2 regions of the Treponema sp. OMZ 788 genome follow, and region 2 is predicted to be linked to the other one. Evidence: riboswitches for the same ligand, from Rfam matches in the RefSeq annotation. Region 2 holds a riboswitch; the other holds the start of a gene.
What was found. A riboswitch is a leader RNA that binds a small molecule or an ion and turns the genes downstream of it on or off. The one in region 2 is predicted to bind cobalamin.
Positions count from the first base shown of each region.

Region 1 (11,314 bases), 320 kb from region 2:
AGCAACATCGGGGCATGAGCAAACAAAAGAGCTGCTCCCAATACTAAAAAACAAACAAAAATAGCTGTTCTTTTTTTCATCTTTCCTTCTCCTATTAAAATTTTTTATTATAATATCAAATAAGTTCCTCTAAAGCCAATCAGACCTTAGAGGAATATCCATTTATTTTTGTATGAGTCCGCTTAAAATTTTGCGGCAAGAACCTTCAACGCGCTTTGCAATCATTTCGTTTGATGAATTTGCAGGTATGCAAGTCGGTTTTCCTTTAATCTTTGCAAAATCAGCATCTGTCATACCATACCAGAAGTGGAAATGAGATGGACTTCCGCCGGGGTTTGTAAAAGAAATTGTCTTAAACATTCCGGCATCTTTTTTATCCGTAGATACGGCCAAGAAGCCGGGTTTTGCAGCATTTTCGGCAACTCTCTTATAAGCTGCCCTGTAAATTTCTTTTCCGTCCTTATACATGACAAATTCGTTCTTTCCGTTCTCGGTAACAAATTCGATGTGAGTATAAAGCTCTGTTGTTCCGTATGCTTTTTTCATTTCGGAAATGATTTCGGCCTTTGTAAAGTCTCCGCCCTTAGGATTTTTTCCGGCAAATTCTTTGATGATTTTGTCGTAAGCAGCATTAACTTCAGCACTTGTATTATCGTAAATTAAGGAGCTGTTCATCCATTTTCCTTCTTTAGCATAAACGGCAAAGGGTGCAGGAAGTTTGGCAGCACTTGATTCTATCGATTTTTTAAAATTTTCCAAAAGTTTTTCATTGCTTGTCGAACCTGCAACATAGGTAGGCCAATAAGAAGGATCGGCTTTTTTTACAAGGGTATCAATATTCGTTCCGCCGAATCTTACATGCCAGTGAACCTGTCCTCCGTCATGGCTATGAGGATGAGTACAGATCATATACTTGGCCATATTAAGTCCGCGTACATTTTTTACAGCCTCAAATGTTTCCCAAAAAGAACCTTCATAACCGGGCATAGGAACCTTGCCTAGATATTTATATTCGGCAACGATCTCTTTTTGTTTTCCGTCTGCATCAATAACGGTAAAACTTATCTTATTAGTCCCGTCAAATTTTACCCTTGCAAAAGGCGTCTTTCTTCTTCCTTCAATAGCATCTTTGATACCCTCTTGGGTATAATTTGAATTCTTTGATGCAGCTTCTTTGTATAATTCTTTCAAAGAAGGATCGTTTTTTACAACATCCACCGAAACCCATTCACCTTTCCAGGCAGCCAATTCCATTCCGGGAATAAGTTTTTCAACTTCAGCCTTAGCCGACTTAGCGGCTTCAGGCATGGACTTACATGCAGTAAATGCTACCGCAACAGCAATCAAAATAAGTGCAATTTTTGCACCGATTTTTTTATTAGACATAACATCTCCTTAAAATAAAATTATGACTAAATGCTGCCGATTTATATTTAAACAATCGGCAGCAATTTCATTTTTAATAACAGAACTATTTTCCGGTTAATGCTGAAAGAGTTCTTTTTGCGGATCTTTCAATACCGCTAGCTCGGATATCGGCAGGAACATCTACCTTGTAACAGGTAGGGGTACCTCTCTGAGCAGCAATATCCTCTTCGGTTGCTCCGTACCACAAATGGAAGTGATAATTAGGAGCACCATGAACAACTACAAAGGATATAAGAGAGAACATTCCGGCATCTTTCTTTTCGGCTTTCATTGTCATATAAGCCTTTGCCTTGCCGGGCGCAACTCTTACATAGTTTGATCTGAAGATTTCTTTCGAACCTTTAAAAACTATAAGCTCATTTTTTCCGTCTTTTATATTAAACTCAAGATGAGTAAAATCTTTTAAACTGTCATCGCTTTTTTGCAATTCTGCAATAATTTCTGCTCTGGTAAAGTCTCCGCCCTTAGGATTTTTTCCTTCAAACTCTTTGATGAGCTTAGCATAGACATCCATAACCTCTTTGCTTGAATTTTCAAAAACAAGGAGACTATTGATCCACCTTCCGTGTTCTGCATAAGACTTAAAGGGAGCTGCATCCGTCCATTTAGGCATAGTTTCAATTGAAGATTCTGCACCCTTTAACATATCGTTCTTTTTTGTTGAGGCCGGAACAAAGGTAGGCCATGATTTTTCTCCGTTTATAAGCCAATCAAAACCGTAGTAGCCGAAACGAACATGCCAATGAACAGGACCATCTCCGTGTTGATGAGGAGGCATAATAATCATATTTTTTACAGCCTGCAATTCTTTTCCTGGGTTTACCGCTTCAAACGTATACCAAAGTGAACCCTCATAACCGGGAACAGCCTTCGTACCCATGTATTTGTATTCACATACTACATTGGATTCACTACCGTCTTTCTTCTGCATTGTAAGAGTAACCTTATTGGTACCGTTAAATTTCATAGCGGTTACAGAACTTCCATACATATCTTTGACGGCAGCCTTCAAACCGCCTTCAGTATAATAAGGCATTCCTTCAGCAGTCTTCTTATAGGCTGCATTCAATGACGCATCATTCATTACCGTATAAGTAGAAACCCATTTACCTTTCCAAGCTGCAAGTTCTTGTCCTGCTACCAATTTATCGGGACTTACTTCCACTACAGCAGGCATAGACTTACATGCAGTAAATATAACTGCAAATGTAACCAAAATAAGTGCAATCTTTGCACCGATTCTTTTATTAACCATAAAATAAAACTCCTTTAAGTTAATAAGTTAAATATGTCTAACATTTAATTCAAGAGAACTCAGAATTAAAGCAAGTTAGTCTACTTTTTTTCTTCCGCAGAGCAGCCGCAGCATCCGCAACCGCAGCCGCTCTTAGGATTGATGTTTTTTTCTCCGCAGCTGCAGGCTGAAGCCTTACCCTTAAATATCCTGTAATATTTACGGATGAGTAAGACAACAACACCTGCAACTATGGAAATAGTCAAGACCATTCCTAATGTCATAAGGACATTCCTTATTTTACAGGCATTGCCTCAATCCAGAGTACGGCATCCTGAGAAAGTTCTTTACCGGCAAATTTCTTGGCTCTTCCTGCTCCTAAAGCAGCAAAGCCCCAATAACCGGCCTTATGTGGAACAAAGGAGAAAACACCGTTTTTATCTGCAAGAATAATAGTTGCAGCAGCCTCGGTTTTAGCTTTATCGCCGAATTTGCTTGCCTTCATATCTACATCAAAGTTAATATATTCAACTTCAATTTCAGCATTGGGAACGGGCTTACCTTTTGAATCTACAACAACTCCTCTAAAAATGCCTCCTACCCAAACATCATAGGGCTTTACCAAGGGCATAATTTCGGGGTAACCTTCAGCACATCTTGCACTCCAATCAGTATCAAGACCGGCCTTATTTATAAACACCTTGGTAATCTGCTGGATATATGCATCCTCGGCACCTTCATAGTAAGGATGGGGAACAGCGATAAGAGCCCAGTCTCCGCCTCCTCTAAAACCGTTATCTTTATTCAAGGTAAGATCATAAGCCGAAGCTGTATTTTCGGAAGTTGTAAACTGTGTTTTCTTTAGTGAAGGCATAAGGTCCTGCATCTTTTCTTTATGAATAGAAAAGAATTTTTCAAAACCTTTAATTTCACCGGCTTCGTTTTTACCGATGTCCATTGTATGGCCGGATTCGGCAGGATGGGTAAAAACAATCTTAAAATCAACAGAGTTGCCTTCAACGATTGAAGTCGGGGTATAAATCATTTGAAAGTGAGCAAATGAAGCCATAGCTACAAAGAATAAAAGTAAAACTATTCCTGTAATTTTTTTCATATAAAACTCCTATACATATTCTAGTCTAAAGACTCATTATCTAAGTTCAAAAAAAGATAGAGTAAAAAGGCACCCCTTAAAACTCACGGATAAATCTTTTTTCGAATTTAAATGTAAATTATCGCTGACAATCTATATTATTTCTTAAAAAAAAGCAAGCCCTCCAATAAAAATTTATAGGAAACTCTTAATTAAAAATACACGGAGAATAAATAAAGAAAAAACGAAAAACATGGATAGAGCTATATAATAATTAGTTTTCCGATTTTCCTTCCCTCCGAAGGATTCGTAACACAAATAGGCAGGTCTCCTGACTTATGATTTAAAGTTTATCGCCTTCCCATATTAACAGTGGCTCATGCTTCTAACCATATAAATAAATTACAAGCATTATGATAAACAAACTCAATTACAGTAGCGGGGGCTGTGCAGGTTTTTCACCTGTTTCCCTTTTAATCTTAAAATTATTTAAGAACCTTATTTGACTATAACCTCGAGAATGATTATAAACATTTTAAAAAAAAAGCCAAGCCCCCAAAGAGGCTCGGCTTTTATTATCTACTTGTTTTCGGCCTTATCCGAAATCTTTTTAAATATAGGAGGCCATGCAAACATAACCACAAAGAGTAAAATTACGATAATCAAGGCAGCAGGAGAAAAGCCATCCTTAGGACCGGCTTTTTCAGGTTTTGCGGCTTCAGCAGCAGGAGCTTGGGCAACAGGCATAACAGCCTCTTCTGAAGCATCTTCAATCTTACTAACCTCAAACCAGATAACGGCATCCTGAGAAAGTTCCTTGCCGGAGAATTCCTTTTCCTTACCTACACCGAGGGCGGCAAAGCCCCAATATCCGGGACAGGGAGGAATAAATTCGAAAACGCCTGTATTATCGGCCATTATCATACCAGCACCGGATTTTTGCAGCTTGGGTTCTCCGGTAAATTTCTTGTTTGCCATATCAACATCATAGTTCATATTTTCAAATTCAACCTGAGCATAGGGCACGGGATTTCCTTCGGAGTCCAGAACAAGGGCACGAATAACGCCTCCCTCCCAGATTTCATAAGGCTTTACCAAAGGCAGTATCTCGGGATAACCTTCGGCAATCCTCGACTGCCAATCGGTTGAAAGTCCGGCCTTATTAATAAATACCTTTGTTATCTGCTGAATATATCCGTCATCTGCCGCTTCAAAATAAGGATGAGGAACGGCAACCAAGCCCCAGTCTCCTCCTCCCTTAAAGCCTGTATCCTTATTAAACTCAAATGTATATGCAAAGGCCTTGTTTTCTAAGGATTCAAATTCTCCTTTTTTTAAAAAGGACATTAAATCGGTCTTGGCTTCTTTATGAACGGAATAAAATTCTTTTAAACCCTTGACTTCTCCGGCTTCATTCTTACCTATATCCATTGTAAGCCCAGACTCAAATGGGTGGGTAAAAGAAATTATAAAATCAACCTTATTATTTGAATCTTCTATTATGGAAGACGGAGTATAAATAATCTGAAAGTGAGCAAAAAGGCTCAAAGCCGTACAGCATAGCAATACGGAAAAGAATAACTTTTTCACTTTTTACACCTACCTTTTTTGTTTTTTAAACAGGAAGACAATTAGTACCGAATTTATCACGGCAAGCACAAGGGCTAAAATTGCCGTAAAAGAGGGACCGACAGCGGGCATTGCCGAAACGGTATCCATGGGAACCCATCCTACGGAACCGGCAGCAGCAACAGGTTTTTGTGCCGGAGCAGCCTCTGCAGGAGCTTCGTTTCCGCTTGCCGATGCATCAGCAGCCTGACTGCCGAAACCGCCTGCAGGCTCAGGTCCTTCCTTTACAATAATATGACCGGGACCTGCATCAAATGTTACAGTATACGGAACACTCGGAATAGGCAGATTGAGTTCGCCTACATCGGGGAATTCTCCTTCCCAGATTTTTTGACCTGTAGCTTTATCGGTAAGATAAAGTTTAACTCCGGCAGCAGTAGCTCCGTTTGAAAATCCGCCTTGAACATAGATAGTTCCGTCGCCGTTATCCTCAACAGTCAATAGGGGCGAATGTGCAAAAAGCAGGATAGAACACATCATCAAAATAAATACAATGCTTATTTTTTTCATTTATATAACTCCTCTAAAATTTATAATTTAAAAATCAAAAACCGAACAATCTTCCCAACTGGAATACAAGGACGGCAACCAGAGAGCTTAGCACTACAGGATATAGAACACTGAACAAGGTCCAGCCTACACTTTGAGTCTCGGTCTTTGTTGCCATAACGGTAGCAATACAGGGCGGGAAGAGAGCAATCAAAATCATAATGGTAAGACCGTCTAAGGGGGTCAACCCCGTTTCCTTATCCTGAATGCGGGCTTCCAAAACCTTGCCCGAATCCTCGCTTGCAGACTCGACACTGTAAATAGTACCCAAGGTAGAAACAAGGGCTTCTTTTGCAGCGAAAGAACCTAAAATAGCAATGTTTACCTTCCAGTCAAAACCTGCATATTTTGTGACTGGTTCCATAGCCTTTCCAAGATAACCCAAAATAGAATTTTCCAAGGTTTCTTTTCGCAGCTGTACAGATATAAGTTTTAAATCGGCACTTGCAGGGCGTATAGCCTTTGCTGCGGCAGCGGCCTCAGAATCGATTACGGTTGTGCCTGAAATTTTTATCTTTCCGGTTCTGACAAGGGCAAAAAAGTAAGGATTGAGCTTTTGCCAATAAGCATAAAAGGAAGCCTTTAAAATAGGCTTTTGAAATTCTTGAGCACCATCATAAGCCTTATCAAAATCTTTTTTTGCAGCAGAATACATATCAAGGTAGTTTTTAAAAGCACCTATATTGCTGCCGAGTTCGATTTTTCCCTTTAAGGCTATTTTTGTAAATTCGGGATTTTGTAAAAAAAGCCTGTTTACATTTCTTTCCGTCCCCTTAGCTCCGCCGAACCAATTTAAGGCATCATATAGATAAAGCTTTTCGTTTAAACGCTGGAATTCTATAAAACCTTTTTCGGAAGCAAAATATTGGGAATATGAATTATTTAGTTTTCCTGCAAAGTCCTGAATATAGGCTTCTTTTTTTGCTTCGTATTGAGCGGTTTTTTCCGTGTTCAAAGAGGGAAAGTTTACACCCGCCCAGATTATAACCGAAACGGCTACTACTGTAGTCGCAACTTTTTTTATAAAACTCCATAAGCGTTCAAAGGTGCGGATTAAAACGCCTCTTAAAGTCGGCATATTATAAGCCGGAAGCTCCAAAACAAAGGGTTCGGGCCTGCCGTGAACAACATAGAGGCTGAAATATTTTGCAACAATCAAGGCCACAATCAAAGTAAAGAATGAAATTCCGCCCAGCACTATCCATTGATAGCTTGTAAAAAATATTCCCGTAATTAAAACATAAAAGGGAATCTTTGCCATACAGTTAAGCAGAGGCAAGATTAGGATAGTTACCAAGCGGGACTTATCGTCACGGATTGTTCTTGTGGACATAACACCGGGAACAACACAGCCCCCCATTATAACGCCAGACAAAATCATAGGAAGGGTTGACTGTCCGTGTAAACCGAACTTGCGTAAAACCCTGTCCATGATAAAGGCAAGACGGGCCATGTATCCGACATCTTCCAAAAAGGCTATTAAGGCAAACAAGCAGAAAAAGATGGGCACATAGTTTAGAATCATTATTGCACCGTCAATTATTCCGCTTAAAAATAGGCCTCTCAAAGGACCTTCGTTTATAAGGCCGTCAGGATAAATAAGCTGAGACACTATCGTGCGTACAAATTTAAATATCGGGAAAACCTTATCGGTCATCTTATAACCCAAAACTACGGTTATCCAATAAAAGACCAAAACTAGCTCGACCAAGATCAAAAGACCGTAAACCTTGTGACAAAGCACCTTATCGATTCTGTCGGTCGAGTTTATACTGCCTGAGCCGCCTTTGGTATAGATAATAGCGGCACCTCCGGTAAAGGCAAGAGCTCCGGTTATGCTAAGGACCAAGCGGAGAATGTTGTTTGCAAATATCTGAATCGGCAAAAGCAAAAAAAGCGAATCCAAAATCTCATAAGTTACAAAACAAAGAATAATGGCGGCAACAGCCTCGGAAACCTTTCTTTTAATGTTTAAGGTCTCGACGGCTTTTTGTTCAAGCTCTTTTTTTGAAACCGCAGCTTCAACAATTTTTTTTGCAGCAGCCGAGCGTGCAAGGGCTATTTCTATTTCAAAACTATGCTTATGCTTTTCCTTGTGCTCCGCTTCAATTTCCTTTATAAAATTTAAAACGGAATCAAAGTTTGTAAAATTTTTACCCTCCTCCTCGATAACCGCTGCATCCTTTTCACAAAGCTTGATTGCAAGCCATCTTAGAGGAATCGAGAAAAGATCATCCTTTGCAGAAGCCCTTAATTTTTCTACAATCTTTTCCAAATAGGATTCCATGTCCTTACCATAGGTAAGCATAAAGGGTTTTTGAGGTTCAGAGCTTTCAGCCGTTCTCGAAATAAGTTCTTTTAATTCGTTTACTTTTTCTTTTTTCTTGGCTGAACCCGCGATTATAGGAATCCCTAACAGGGATGACACCTTGTCTACATCAATTTGAAGACCTGAATTTTTTGCAGAATCCATCTTGTTTAAATACATAACAATGGGGCAATTCATCTCCAAAAGCTGAAATGTAAGATAAAGATGTCTTTCCAAATTTGAGGCATCGGCAATGTTTACTAAAAGCTCAGGTTTTTCACGCAGAATAAAATTGCGGGTTACTCTTTCTTCAGGCGAATAAGAAGTAAGGCTGTAAGTACCCGGCAAGTCGGTAATAAAAACCGACTGATCAAGGGCAAAATACTCTCCCGTTTTTTTCTCTACTGTGATGCCCGGATAGTTTGCAACATGCTGATGAGCTCCCGTCATCATGTTAAATAGGGTTGACTTGCCGGAGTTAGGCTGACCGGCAAAAGCAATATTTATTTTTTCTTTTTTCATATTCTAAACTTCTTTTACAATGATTTTTTTAGCTTCGTCCTTACGGACTGCTACAAGCGAACCGCAGATTGAAATATCAAAAGGATCTAAAAGGGGGGCTTTTCTTACAACCGAAACTTCAGCTCCGGGAGTAAACCCTAAACTTATAAGTCTTTGTAAGGTCATGCCGGAAATCTCAAGGTCTTCGATTATTCCTTTTTTCCCCTGCTCCAATTCATCAAGAGTCATTTAAACCTCCTTTACCTTAATCTATAAACGTACCAATATTTTGGAAGCAAGATTATAATCTACCGCATATTTTGAACCGTTTACCAAAAGCAAAATAGGCCCTTTTTTGTCGGCCTGAGAAGTAACGACGGTTACTTCAGTATTAATATCTATTCCGAGACTGCGAAGACGGGAAAATTCGGCCCCCGTTCCGTCAAATTTAAGCACGGAGGCCCTGTCGCCTTCCTTTAAAATAATTAAGGGTACCAATGTCAGCGTCCTCTCACAAAATGTTGTAAGAAGCATACATCATTTTTTTATTTTAATCAAGGCATAAAATTAAAAAAATTAAAATTTAGTTCTCATCCCTGTATAGATCAGCCTGAGAGGAATAAAGCCTTCTATATTCCATACATCTTTATAATAAACATCGTGGGGAAGATCCATAAGGGAACTTAAATCTTCAAGCTCTCTTTCATCAAAAACTTGAGAAGCATAGACGGCTTGGATTTTTTGTGTTGCAATATATTCATTTATAAAATCCAGAGTCAAAAAAGCACACCATACAGAAATACTCAAAGATTAAATTTTTGAGAAAACTACCTAATTTTAAAGAAAGTTAAAATCTGTAAACGGCGGCTGTTTTTGTCTACTTGTTCAATTTATTTTCTTCTCAATCCTGTATATGCTTCACGCCTATCTGCAATTTTCGGCTAAAGTCTATTAAGGCAAGTTATCTCTAATTTTTTCAATCCTTTCTTGATCCGACATAAAATTATATAGGCTTTTAGCATCTTCAAAACTTATAGGCACACTTTCAAAAGAAATTATAAATTCATGTTTCGGATTGATAGGCTTAGCCATAAAAGACTTGACAACCAAATAAGCACTATTATCTTTTAACAAAAATCCGAATTCCAAATGATTTTCTTTTGAATTTAAAATCAAAAACCGCTCCATGCTTTCATCTATTTTAGAATTTATAAAGCAATATAATTCCGTAGAACCTAGTAAGCCGGATCCGTTTCTTATATTATCTTTTTTCGCAGTTTCAACTATCTTAAAAAAATATTCAAGAATAGTTTTAAAGGAAGCCGAAGAATCAAAATCCAATCGGGTCTTATATAAAAGAGAATCAAGCTCAATCGAAATAAAATCGTCTTTCTCGCTTTTATTCAAATTATAGCTTACCGTATATGAAACATCAAAACCGGACTCAAGAGTCTGAACTCTTTTTTCTTTAGCAATACTTTGAGAATGAATCGAAGTCTTGGGAAGTGTAGCACAGCCTGCAAAAAAAACAGCTAAAACAAAAATATAAAAGAAATAATTTTTTCTCATGCCTTTTATCCTCTCACACATTTATTATATCTCATTTAAAAAAAAAGTCAATCCGATTTTAGAAGTCAGACTTGACCCTCATCAAAAAAAAGGATAGTATCTGCATATGAAGAAATTTGAAGAAAGACTTGAAAAGCTTGAAAAGATAAGTAACGATATACGCTCTTCCGATATTCCGTTGGAAAAAGCTTTGTCCCTATTTGAAGAGGGAATAAAACTTGCCAAGGGGCTTGAAAAAGATATAGAAAAAATGGAAGGAAAGATTGAAGTCTTATTGAACCAGCCCGTACTGCCTGAAGAAGAACCTGAACTTGATCTATTCACGATTACAGAAGAAAACTAGAGGAAAACCGAATGAGAGAATACAAGCCCGTTAAGCTCTTATCAAAAGAAACTGCAAGTAAAATAGCAGCCGGAGAAGTTATCGAACGGCCGGCCTCTGTTGTGCGGGAGCTTTTGGATAACTCGATAGATGCGGGAGCCTCTCAAATTATAGTAGAAATTGAAGAAGGCGGAATAAGTACAATCAGGGTGAGCGATGACGGCTGCGGTATGACAAGGGAAGACTTGGAGCTTTGCACCCATACCCATTCCACAAGCAAGATAGAAGAGGCGGAAGACCTCCTCCATCTGCGGAGCTTGGGCTTTAGAGGCGAGGCTCTTTCTTCGGTACAGGCGGTAAGCTCCCTCGAAATTACCTCGACGCGTGAAGGCCCTGCCGCCTGGAAACTTTCTTTGGGAAAGATTTCCCCTGCCCGCCTAAACAAGGGCACAACAGTCGAAGTTAAAAACCTTTTTGAAAACTTCCCTGCCCGTAAAAAATTTTTAAAACGCCCCCAATACGAGGCTTCCCAATGCCGGCAAACCTTTGTCGAAAAGGCCCTCCCCCACTACAATATTGAAATGCGCTATATAGCAGACGGAATAAATAAGCTCATTCTTCCGGCTCATTCTTCTTTAAAAGAAAGATGCCTTACCGCCATGGGCTTTAAAGAGCCTGAAG
Region 1 is NZ_CP051199.1:707,351-718,664, reverse strand. It holds gene E4O00_RS03350 (hypothetical protein) at 1-80, opposite strand, end outside; gene E4O00_RS03345 (ZinT/AdcA family metal-binding protein) at 163-1,386, opposite strand; gene E4O00_RS03340 (ZinT/AdcA family metal-binding protein) at 1,472-2,683, opposite strand; gene E4O00_RS03335 (hypothetical protein) at 2,764-2,946, opposite strand; gene E4O00_RS03330 (DUF4198 domain-containing protein) at 2,958-3,776, opposite strand; cobalamin riboswitch at 4,059-4,271, opposite strand; gene E4O00_RS03325 (DUF4198 domain-containing protein) at 4,335-5,345, opposite strand; gene E4O00_RS03320 (hypothetical protein) at 5,355-5,894, opposite strand; gene feoB (ferrous iron transport protein B) at 5,929-8,763, opposite strand; gene E4O00_RS03310 (FeoA family protein) at 8,767-8,991, opposite strand; gene E4O00_RS03305 (FeoA family protein) at 9,013-9,276, opposite strand; gene E4O00_RS03300 (hypothetical protein) at 9,319-9,522, opposite strand; gene E4O00_RS03295 (hypothetical protein) at 9,694-10,311, opposite strand; gene xseB (exodeoxyribonuclease VII small subunit) at 10,418-10,654, shown strand; gene mutL (DNA mismatch repair endonuclease MutL) at 10,666-11,314, shown strand, end outside.
Region 1: another riboswitch for cobalamin. It lies ahead of E4O00_RS03330 (DUF4198 domain-containing protein); the one in region 2 lies ahead of E4O00_RS01760 (Glu/Leu/Phe/Val family dehydrogenase).

Region 2 (11,314 bases):
GTTTGCAGCTACAGCTATTTGGTTCGCCATCTTGGTATGCTGCCCTGCTCCTGCCCCTCCCTGCAAGGCCCAAGTTTTTCCCATGCAGGCAAAAAATGGTTCAAGCTCTTTAAAGGCAGATTCATCTCCTCCGGCCATAATCGAAAGGGTTCCGTTTTTAGCCCCTATGTCTCCGCCCGAAACGGGAGCATCAACCGAAAAACATTCTTTTTTCTTTGCCTCATCGTAAATCTTTTTTGCCAAGATCGGACTTGAAGTCGTCATATCTACAAAGATTGTTCCGGGCTTTGCAGTTTTTAATAAACCCTTTTCTCCGAAATATGTTTGTTCAACATCTTGCGGATAGCCGACAATGGTAAAGATGATTTTACAGTTGGGTGCAAGACTTGCAGGGTCATCATACCAACGTGCACCCTTTGAAAGAATCTCTTCGGCAGATTTTTTTGTGCGCGTAAAAACGTGCATCTTGGCACCGGCAGCCCTTAATCTTTCGGCCATGCTTTTTCCCATAACACCCAGGCCTATAAAGCCTACATCACAATTTTCTACTTTCATATTAAATTCCTTAATTTATAAAAATTATTTTTTCTTATAGCAAATCCAATAAAAAGTTCCGACAAAAAAGGCTCCGCCTATTATGTTACCGAGAGTAACGGGAATCAAATTGTTTACAAAAAAGGCAGCCCAATTTATATTTGCAAGAGCCTCGGCAGAAAGACCGGAGGCAGCTGCATAGGCCGGAACGCTTTTCGCTAAAATGCCTGCGGGGATATAGTACATGTTTGCAACACTGTGCTCAAAGCCCGAAGTTATAAAAAGCCAAATCGGAAAAAAAGCGGCAAGCAGCTTTCCTGTCATATCCTTAGCCCCGTAACAAAGCCAAACGGCAAGACAAACAAGCCAGTTACACATAATGCCTAAAAAAACAGCCTGTACAAAAGAAAGCGAAACCTTCCCGTAAGCGATTTTTACCGTCATCCCGCCCAAAAGGTTTCCGCCGCTTGAAAGCTGTCCGCTTTTTACGATTAAAAAAGCAAGAAAAACGGAACCGATAAAATTCCCAATATAAACTGCAAGCCAGTTTTTCAGCATTGCAGAAACTTTTACCTTTTTTTCTAAAACGCCTGCAATTATCAAGTTGTTTCCCGTAAAGAGCTCGGCCCCTGCAAGGAGGACAAGCATAAGCCCTACAGGAAAGATAAGGCCTGCAACAAATTTTCCAAGCCCGTAAGTTTCAGGCTTGGCAAAGAGCCCGAAGGCGGCCATATTAGAGCCTTCCGAAGCAAAGGCTATAAACGCTCCAGCCAAAAAACCTAATAAAAGCAGCTTCCACACAGGAGTCGAAGCCTTTGCAATACCCTTTTGCACCGTAACTTCCAAGATCTCGGCCGGATCACAATACATTTTTTCAGACATACACTCACCTCCAACGAATCGATTATATCATAGAATATAGTATTTTTCAATTGACAATATCGATTTTGGTATCTTGACATATTTTTTATAAAAGTATACAATTAGTTTAAATAACGGTTTCGGTCTTGGTGCCCCTTTTAGCTAAGGGGTGAAAAGGGAATCAGGTGAAAGTCCTGAGCAGTCCGGCTGACGTAAGTGAGAGAGTTGTTTTTCAAGTATGCCACTGGTTTATTCCGGGAAGGCGAAAATCAATGATGACCTCCGAGCCGTAAGACCTGCCAAAGACTGTAAGGGTAAGATGTAAGTTTTACCCATGCTGTACTCTGCTTGGACTCATGAGCTGCAGCAAAATTTATCGTGTTAATCATATTTATGTCCTCTATTGCTCCTTGGGCTTTTGAAGATTTTGTCAAGTTTTCTTCGTTTTAGCCTTGAGTACATCTGATTGATACCCTTGGATGTACATTTTGAGGATACCGGATATCCCTTGCGGACCGAAATCGTTTTTCTTTTTTTAAGTTAAAAATTTAAATTTCCCCTGTTAATAACTTTCACAAGAAAACATTTTAATGTATAATTCCTCATAAACTGTTTTAAATTAGAGGAAATTTATGGCAAGTACATACGAAAAACTTTTAAGCACGGTCAAGGAAGCCGCACATACGGCTAATCTTGCAGAAAATGATTACATATCCCTTTTAAGCCCTGAGCGAGAAATGCATATTTCTATACCGGTAAAAATGGATAACGGAAAAATCAAGGTTTTTAAGGGATACAGGGTTCAGCATTCTACATTGCGAGGTCCTGCAAAGGGAGGCATCAGATTCCATCAAGATGTAAATATCGATGAGGTTCGCTCCCTTGCCGCGTGGATGACATTTAAATGTGCTGTTGTCGATATTCCATACGGAGGAGGAAAAGGCGGAATCTGCGTAACACCTTCTCATCTTTCCGAAACTGAGCTTGAAAAGCTGACAAGGGGTTACACAAGGCGTATTGCATCTTTTATAGGGCCCAAGACGGATATTCCGGCCCCGGATGTCGGAACAAATGCAAGGGTAATGGCATGGATAGCGGATACCTACAGTACTTATGCCGGAGAATTCAGTCCCGCAGTAGTTACGGGAAAACCGCTTCCACTCGGAGGCTCTAAGGGAAGAGTAGAAGCCACAGGCCGCGGAGTGCTTTTTGCAACAAGAGAAATTTTAAAAAAACTTAATAAGAGCTTAAAAGATCAAAGCATAGCCATTCAAGGTCTTGGAAATGTAGGCGGAACAGCAGCAGATCTTTTTTATAAGAACGGAGCAAAAATAATAGCTGTAAGCGATGCAAGCGGAGGCATATACAGTGAAAAAGGCTTAGACATTCCTCAAATTCTTAAACACAAAAAGACGGGAAAAAAACTCGATTCTTTTGAAGGAGATTTTAAAAGAATAACCAATCAAGAATTATTGGAGCTAAAAACCGATATTTTAATCCCATCGGCCTTAGAGAATCAAATTACCGAAAAAAATGCAGCCAATATTAAAGCATCGATAATAGTCGAAGCCGCAAACGGCCCTGTAACTACTGAAGCCGATAGAATTCTAGAAAAAAATAACATTATCTGCGTGCCTGATGTCCTTGCCAATTCGGGAGGTGTAATCGTCTCATATTTTGAATGGGTACAAAACCTTCAAGGCCTTTATTGGACCGAAGAAGAAGTAAACAACCGCCTTGAAAATAAAATGATTGAAGCCTTTAGACTGGTATGGGATGTAAAAGAAACTTATAACGTGAGCATGAGAAAGGCAGCCTATATTAAGGCCTTAAAAGAGCTTGTAGAAACTCAAAAGGCCTTGAATATAATTTAAAGCTTATCTATCAGCATTGAACATTTGCCTGACGGAATCGGAAGAGTCTTTTTCTTTTCGTTTAAGATATTTATGGTAAAGTAATAGAGCTTTTCGCTTTCCATATGGATTTCCCATCCCCTCTGACTTTTGGATGAAAGAATGGTGATCAGGTTCCGTTTAAGGCTTAAATTTTCTATACCCATGACTTCAAGATTAGGTACAGTCCAGTTTACAGTCTTACGCGGAAGACTTATCGAAAGGCCGATAACATTTTCGATCATCAGGCTGATTGTAGAAAGACCGACGCTGACCAGATACTGCTTACGCGGAAAAGCAGGTTTTCCCTTCCATTGGGCGGGGCCTTCCTTTACAGGAGAATAAGCCTCCCATAAAAAGCCTTGTTTTTTGGAATTTCCTGCAGGAGAAAGGGTTTCAAGCACATAGTAAAGGTGCCTTATAACACATTCTCGTGCTATCTCCCAGCGGTTATACTTTTCCAAGCCCTTTACTACAACAAAGTTCAAAATTGGGAAGACGCTGCCGCAGGCACCGTTTCCGTTTTCATCATATTCAGGCTCATCGGCAGCAAGACTTGGAAATGGATGGTCCACACCGAAGGTTTTAGGGTTGGATAGGTGTTCCACCAAATGAGCGGCCTTATCCTCATTGGGAATTTCGGCAAGCATGGGCCAAAAACCGGCAAGGGTCTTTTTCTTTATCTGATTGCCTTCAGCATCAAGATCATAATAAAAACCGTCTTCATCATTCCACATCATGGAATTGATTCTGGTTTTTATGGTAAAATACATCCTTTTATACTGAAAATCTATTTCCTTGTCGTTAAGGATATCGCCCAAGGCAGACATATAAAGGGCGTTTACGGCAAGAGCCGAGTTAAAATCCGTTAAAAAAACGGCCTCTTTTCGCGGAGTATTAGGCATATTGACTGTTTCAAGAGGACTTTTGTACAAGCCGTTATGCGACTTAAACATTTTGTCGATCCAGTTCATGTACTTGATCAAAACAGGCATAATATCTTTTACACGCTTTTTGTTTCCTGTTTTATGATAAATATTGTACTCGGCCCATGCAAATAAGGGCATTCCAAGACCTTCGGGATTGTCCCTTTTTAAAACCGGTTCCTTTGAATCAAAATCATATCTATTGCGTATAGCTCCGTTTTCTTCCTGCCGATCATAAAAAAAATCAAGAGCAGAATTCGGCGTATAATTTTTATTAGAATAAACAAAGAAAAAAGAAGAAAATATAGTTTCATATTGATTTAAAAAATTGCCTTCTGCCTCCGGATAGATAAAAAAACCCTCGGTACCCTGTTTACCGTCGCCTGCTGAATGCCAAAAATCATGAACCAAAGCCCATGTTCTATCATAAATGTCCACGAAATCTTGATCGTAAAAATGAACACGCGGAAAATCTCTTTTATTCACCTTAACTCCTTAATTTTTTTGCAAGACAGTATATATTATACCACATTTTAGCAAAAAAGGATAGTTTTTTATCAATATTTATAAAAAAAGTTTTAAACCGGCAAAAAGAATAAGATTTTATTCGTTATCCGTATTGGATGAATCAGTTTTTGCTTCTGCCGAACCCGAATTTTCAGCAGGATTGCCGCTTGCAGCCCTATTTTCTCCGGCAGTACCCTCTTGAACAGCAGGGGAAGCAGGAGCCGGTTCAGGCGGACGGCCTAAGAAGAGCACTATATCCTCATCATCTTTTTTATGCTTCATTTTTAACAAAAGAGTACGGGTTCTTTCATCATAAACATAGCCGGAAGAATTATAAATTTCAAATCTGGGATCTGTTCTAAAATCGAGACCATGAATTTGTATCCTGTAAAAGGGTCTGATTCCTCTTATAATCAGGTAATGAGTATTGCCGGTCTTAGACGAAATTCTAAAGCTGAATATTTTTGCATCATTTTTAAGCACATTTATTTCTTGAGCCGATGTCCAAGCCCAAATACCGGGTTCGGACTTTAATGCCAAAGATTCTGCATGGGGATAATAAGGATTATCCCGAATAGCAGCCGGATACAGTTTTTCTGCATAAAGAATAAGAGCATCGTTAGCCATAAGCCCTAATTTTTTTGCCTTGTCTCCTTGAATATCAAAAGAAGACGGTAAAGCGGGAGAGCCTCCGCCAAGTGAAAATATTGAAGAATACAGGGCTTGTCCGACAGCCTTCCATGCTACCTTATCGGGATAGGAGCTTCCGTAACGGATTAAAACTGATGCGGCTTGCAGAGTTTTTTCCGTATCGATAGCCTTTTTATCGGCAGATATATAAATTCCTTCATCGATCGAAATTAAAGATTCTTTTAAAACAGTTTCGCATTTTTCGGAATTTTCCATAAAAATATTCTGTTTATTAGGAAAATAAAGAGCAAAATCCATTGCAGCTTCCAATAAACCTACGGCAAAAAAAGAATTTAAGGCCTCTTGCTTTGAGTTAGCAGCCAGTTTTTCCAAGGCAGGAATTAAAGCAGCCCTTGAGTTATTTATCAAAAATGGAATAAGGGCTTCCATATCAAAAACCGCAAGTTCTCCCTTGGTTATTCCTGATTCAATACCTGATAGCTTTTTTCTGTAATTTGCAGCAAGCATTTTATCGTTTTGAACAAGGTTATCATAAAATGTACTCGATATATAGGTGCGCTTTTCCTTAGGCAAAAGCGAGGCCGATGCCGAAGCAAGAGCCTTTGCATACTCGCCCCTATATGCTTTTTCGGCTATATATGCGGTCAAAAGTTCTTCATTATAATTTTTTGCCGAAATTACACTCGAAAAATGCTCCAACGCATTTTCTCTAAATAATTGCTTGGTTTTATTATATTCTTCTTCGCTTGCAATCGGAATGCGTTGAATGGCATCAAAATCAAGACTTTCAGATTGAACATAGGTTTCATAAAAGGCGGTTTTCTTTGAACTTGAAAGAATAAGATGAGGAAACTCGGTTGAATCATCGGAATTTCCAAAACCGTAGCCGCCCCTAAAAACAAACCTGTCTTTTCCGTATCGTAAAAATATTTGCTCATCCTGCCTCTCCAAGCGGGCCGATTGAGTCAGTTTCCAGGGAAAATAGACTGTTTCTATTACTGACGGCATAGAAACGGAAATCTTCACGGAATCAATTGTTTCCGAAAGGTATGAAGTAAAATCTATTAAAACATCATTAGAACAAATAACACTAAAAGAATTATCGGTTTTTTTGTAGTCTAAAACTTTGAGGGTGAGATCTTCATTGCCGGTTGTCTTTGCAAGAATCGGAGTTTGATCCGTAATATAAAAGTCCAAACCGTTTGAAACTATATGCAGGGGTAAAAGAGGAATTCTTTTGCCGTTTTCATCAACCTCATCCCTTCCCGAAACGGTCATAGCTCCTATTGTATAATAAAAAGTCTTCCCTATGGTAAACTGAATAACAAATATGCCGAAAATAATTAGTATATACAATATAGTTAGTGAAATTATCCTACTTGATTTGTGTTTCATAATGTTATAGTTTATATAAACTAAGGAATAATTGCAATACTTATAAGGAGTTATTATGAAAATAACCAAGCGAATTTTTGTGTGTTTTAGTTTTTTGATTGCTGCAGCCGTCGTTTTTTCGTGTAAGACAACCCAAGAGGCTGCCAAACCGCCCATAGTCGAAGAAGAAAAAAAGAATGAACCTAAAAAGGCTGAAACTAAAACAATCAAGCCGATAGTAATAAAGCCTTCCGCAGCGGAGCCTAAAAAAATTCAACCTAAAAAATCGGCAAAAAAAGAAAACAAAAATTCCCGAGAAGAATTTAATGATAAACTTACAGCTCTTTCAAATAATAAAGACTTTGACGGTATTTTAAAATTGATAGATGAATCGGATCCTGAACTGACCAAGGATTTTAAGATACAATATCTAAAACTTTCCATCCTCATTTCGATGAGAAAAAATCAAGAAGCCGAAACTTTTGCAGCCGAACTTTCTAAGACCTATCCGAATAATACAGACATTCTTTATGCACAAGTTATGATGGCCCAATCCGAAAACAATCTTAAAAAGAAAAATCAATACTTGGAAAAAATTTTGGCCATCAATCCCAAAGATTCACGGGCGTTAACCGAACAGGGCTTGGACTTATATTCAGGCAAAAGATATAGTGATGCCAGAAGAAAATTTATACAAGCCTATAAGGTAGATCCTAAGTGCACCGAAGCCCTCATAGGCCTCGGCCGTATAAACTACCTTGACGGAAAACTCGATCAGGCAGAATCAAATTTAACCGCAGCCTTGGAACTTGAACCGAATAACAGCATAGCCCTTGCAGAACTTGCACGCATAAAATCAGAAACAAACAGAATGTATCAGGCCCTGCAGGATATAAATAAGGCTGCCGAACTTGAACCGAACAATCCAAGTCATTGGAACGATATCGGTTCTTACAATCTTACAATAGGCCGAAAAGAGGAAGCAAAAAAAGCTTACAGCAAGGTTATAGAGCTTACTCCAGATTCATACATAGCCTATATTTACAGGGCAGGCATAAACGATGATCTAGGCTACAAGGAAGAAGCTCTGGATGATTACATAAAAGTATGCAATCTCTATCCGCCCTATTATTTTGCATTGGAAGGAGCCGGTATCTTATTTTGGGAAAAAGGCGATTGGCTCAACGCAGGTACGGCATTTTTAAAAGCCTTAAACAAGTCTCCGGCATCTTATCAATATGCAATATTATACGCAATAAGTCTTTATAGGCAAAATAAAAAATTGGATGCCAAAAAATTTATGCAAAACTATCTAAAAACAATTAACCGTACAGAAAAAGAAAACGAATACTTTTTATGCCGCCTTTTTATAGATTTTGCAGGCGACAGTGAACTCATAAACAGGGCAACGGCCGAAACAGACAAGATAAAAAAAGGAAGAATGTTTTTTTATCTTGGAGAATTTTATAATCTGACCAAAAAATATACTCTGGCCGAAAAATGCTATGTTCAGGTAACTTCAATAGAAAATCCGGCTTTTTTTGAATACCGTTTTGCAAAAAAAAGCCATGGATGAATTTAATTTAAGCACAGGAAAATAGGTAAAAATGCTTAAAGAAGAAAAGGCACAGGTGCGAAAACTCATAAAAGAGTATTTTAAAAGCCCTGAAGGAAAGGCCCTCATAAAAAACACCGAGGAGCAGCAAAACAGCAAAGAATATTGTAGGGTCTTTTTAAATAAAATACCTCAATACGGAAAAGCCAAAACCGTTTTTGCTTATCATCCCATAAACGAGGAATTTCCCACATTGGGGCTTTTAAAGCAGGCAGCGGAGGACAAAAAGACTATCGCCCTGCCCCTCGTTTTAGATAAGGATTTGGTATTCAAAAAAATGGAATTTAAAGACGGCAAAATTGAACCTGTGCAAAGCGGAGCCTTCGGCATCATGGAACCTTCCAAGGAAGCCTTAACACTCTTCCCTCAAAATCAAGAAGAAAAAAAGACTTGTCCTTTGGAACTCCCTCTTTTAATTTTGGTTCCCGGCAGGGCTTTTTCAAAAAAAGGAGAGAGGATGGGCAGGGGCGGCGGTTTTTATGACAGATTTTTTGAAAAACTCTTTAAAAGCGTAAAAAAAGAAGATGTCTGCCTTGCAGGGCTTTGTTTTTCGGGGCAAATTTTGGACAGTATTCCGATGGGAGAATTTGACTATCCTGTAGACCTTGTGGTAACCGAATCCGGAATTTTGACAAAATCAAAACGGTAAGTTGTACAACAAAAAAACACAAAAAAATTTGCTATTTTCTATTGACATTTTATAAGAAATAGTGTAATATCCTAAAACTTCCTAGTTGGAAGCATTCCCCTGTAGCTCAGTAGGCAGAGCAAGTGGCTGTTAACCACTGGGTCCGTGGTTCGAACCCGCGCGGGGGAGCTATTCGAATGACGGCTGACCTTTCTAGGTCAGCTGATTTTTTAAAGGTAGGTGCGATATGTCAAGAGTATGTGAAATTTGCGGAAAAGGCTCATTATCAGGTAACTCGGTAAGTAAGTCCAAAATTCACACAAAAAGAGTTTGGAAGCCCAATCTAGTGAATGTAAAAACAGAAATCGGCGGCAGAACTCTAACCATTAAAATGTGTTCTCGATGCTTAAAAAGCGATTACGTTACAAAAAAAGTTTAGTTTTTTCTTAATTTACTCCTTTTTATTTACATTTCGAGTTCGCTGAAAAGTGAACTCGATTTTTTTTGCCTTTTTTTCTTCTAAAAATTTACTTGTACCTCTCACTCAAAAAATAAGCCCGCATTTGTAAAAGCTTATTTTCATCCTTAGCTTTTATACACTCAGCTTCAATATCGCCGTCAAACCACATATAACCGAACATAGGGTCATCAAGATATTTTTGATGCTTCATATTGAGCCAAGAGGGAAAGCAAATCCACTTCCAAGCCATAACATCAATTGTATCTTTGTAGAATGACGGAATCATAAGAGCAGCTTCATCTACACGCTTTTCTATCTCACGGTTTACGGCCGCTTTTTCAAGATAGGTTAAAGAAGTATTCTCATATTTTTCTAAAAGCCTATCCAGTTCAGGGTCTGAATAACCGAAAAAATTATTAAAACTTTTTGATTCGGCAAATGAAGAATGAAAAAGGCTGTAGTTATCGGGGAGGCGGTAAGAATTAAGACTGCCCCACCAAGCCTGATAGTCCCTGTTTGAAACCTTATCAAAAAGTTTTCCGCCGATTTGCCTAAACTCAATTTTTAAGCCGGCAATCAAGGCCTGAGCATATAAAAAGCCGAAAGCTTCATACAATAAAGGATCGTTATATAGAATAACAAAACTCAATTCCCTTCCTTCAGAATTTATCAAAATCCCGGAAGAATTTACCCTATCGTATCCGGCCTTAGCAAAAAGCTCTCTGGCTTTTTTAGGGTCAAAGGACGGCTTTTTTATACCGGAATTATTAAATTCGGCACTTCCCCAAGTTTGGCCTGAACCGATTGTGTGCAACCTAACTCTTTTATCCGAATAAATTCTGTTTATCATACCGTCTATATCGACGGCATAATAAAGTCCTTTACGGACAAAAAGATTGTCGAGAGGAGCGGCCTGACTGTTAAAAAATAAACCGGCAGGACCTTGTACCGGAACATGACGGCCTCTCCAAAGATTGATAAAACCGTTTTGAACATCGGCAGAAGCCTCGGCCCTCACCCATTCCCCCTGATCGTCTATATGAATTACATCAAAAAGACCTCTGGCAAATTTTGTAAAAGCCGGCCGTTTATCTCCGGTAATTATCCTATAAAAAATCTCGTCAAAATTAGCAATAGCCTTAAAATGAGGATAGTTATGAGCCCACCAGTTTTCAACCTTATTAAAATGAAGACCGTTATTATAGTCATATTTTTTTAGAGTATAAGGTCCTGTAGTAGGTTCAACGGTACGGTTGTATTTTGCGATCCAGTCATCGGGAACAGCCCCATCGTAAAAATGTTTTGCAATAGGTTTAAAATTGGTTATATCCAAAAGTTCTTGCTCAGTATATTTTTGACTGCCAAGCACATGTACCGACAAACAAAAGTCATTTATTTTTTTTACTTCAAGATTATTATGTTCTCTGTTTTTTATCGGGTCAACAATTTTTTTCGACTTACAGAATTCGTTGGCAAAAACCCAGTCCTCAGCCGTACAAGGTTGTCCGTCAGACCATAAAATTGTTTCGTTTAATTTGTAGTAAACGGTTTTAGAATCAGCATCTACAGCCCAATACACAGCCGAACACGGCAAGAATTCAAATGTCTCCAATGATGTCCACAAAAGAGGCATTTGGGTATTAAAAAGCTTTACACAAAGCTCATCGGCACCCGGCCCCATATATCGGAAAGTATTGGGTATATCGCCCAAAAAGCCGTAGAAGATGCCGCCTTTTTTTAAGGCCTTAGAAGAAAGATCCTTGGGATAAGATGTATACCACTTTAAGCCGGCAGGAGTTCCGTCAAGGCGGAAACCATCAACCAAGACGGGAGGAGCCGAAAAATCAGGAGGGTTTTCTATTTCTT
Region 2 is NZ_CP051199.1:382,500-393,813, reverse strand. It holds gene E4O00_RS01770 (NAD(P)-dependent oxidoreductase) at 1-555, opposite strand, end outside; gene E4O00_RS01765 (formate/nitrite transporter family protein) at 580-1,416, opposite strand; cobalamin riboswitch at 1,526-1,714, shown strand; gene E4O00_RS01760 (Glu/Leu/Phe/Val family dehydrogenase) at 2,028-3,269, shown strand; gene E4O00_RS01755 (MGH1-like glycoside hydrolase domain-containing protein) at 3,266-4,699, opposite strand; gene E4O00_RS01750 (hypothetical protein) at 4,817-6,766, opposite strand; partial or broken gene E4O00_RS01745 (tetratricopeptide repeat protein) at 6,822-8,346, shown strand; gene E4O00_RS01740 (5-formyltetrahydrofolate cyclo-ligase) at 8,353-9,009, shown strand; tRNA gene E4O00_RS01735 (tRNA-Asn) at 9,105-9,177, shown strand; gene rpmB (50S ribosomal protein L28) at 9,236-9,427, shown strand; gene E4O00_RS01725 (ABC transporter substrate-binding protein) at 9,516-11,314, opposite strand, start outside.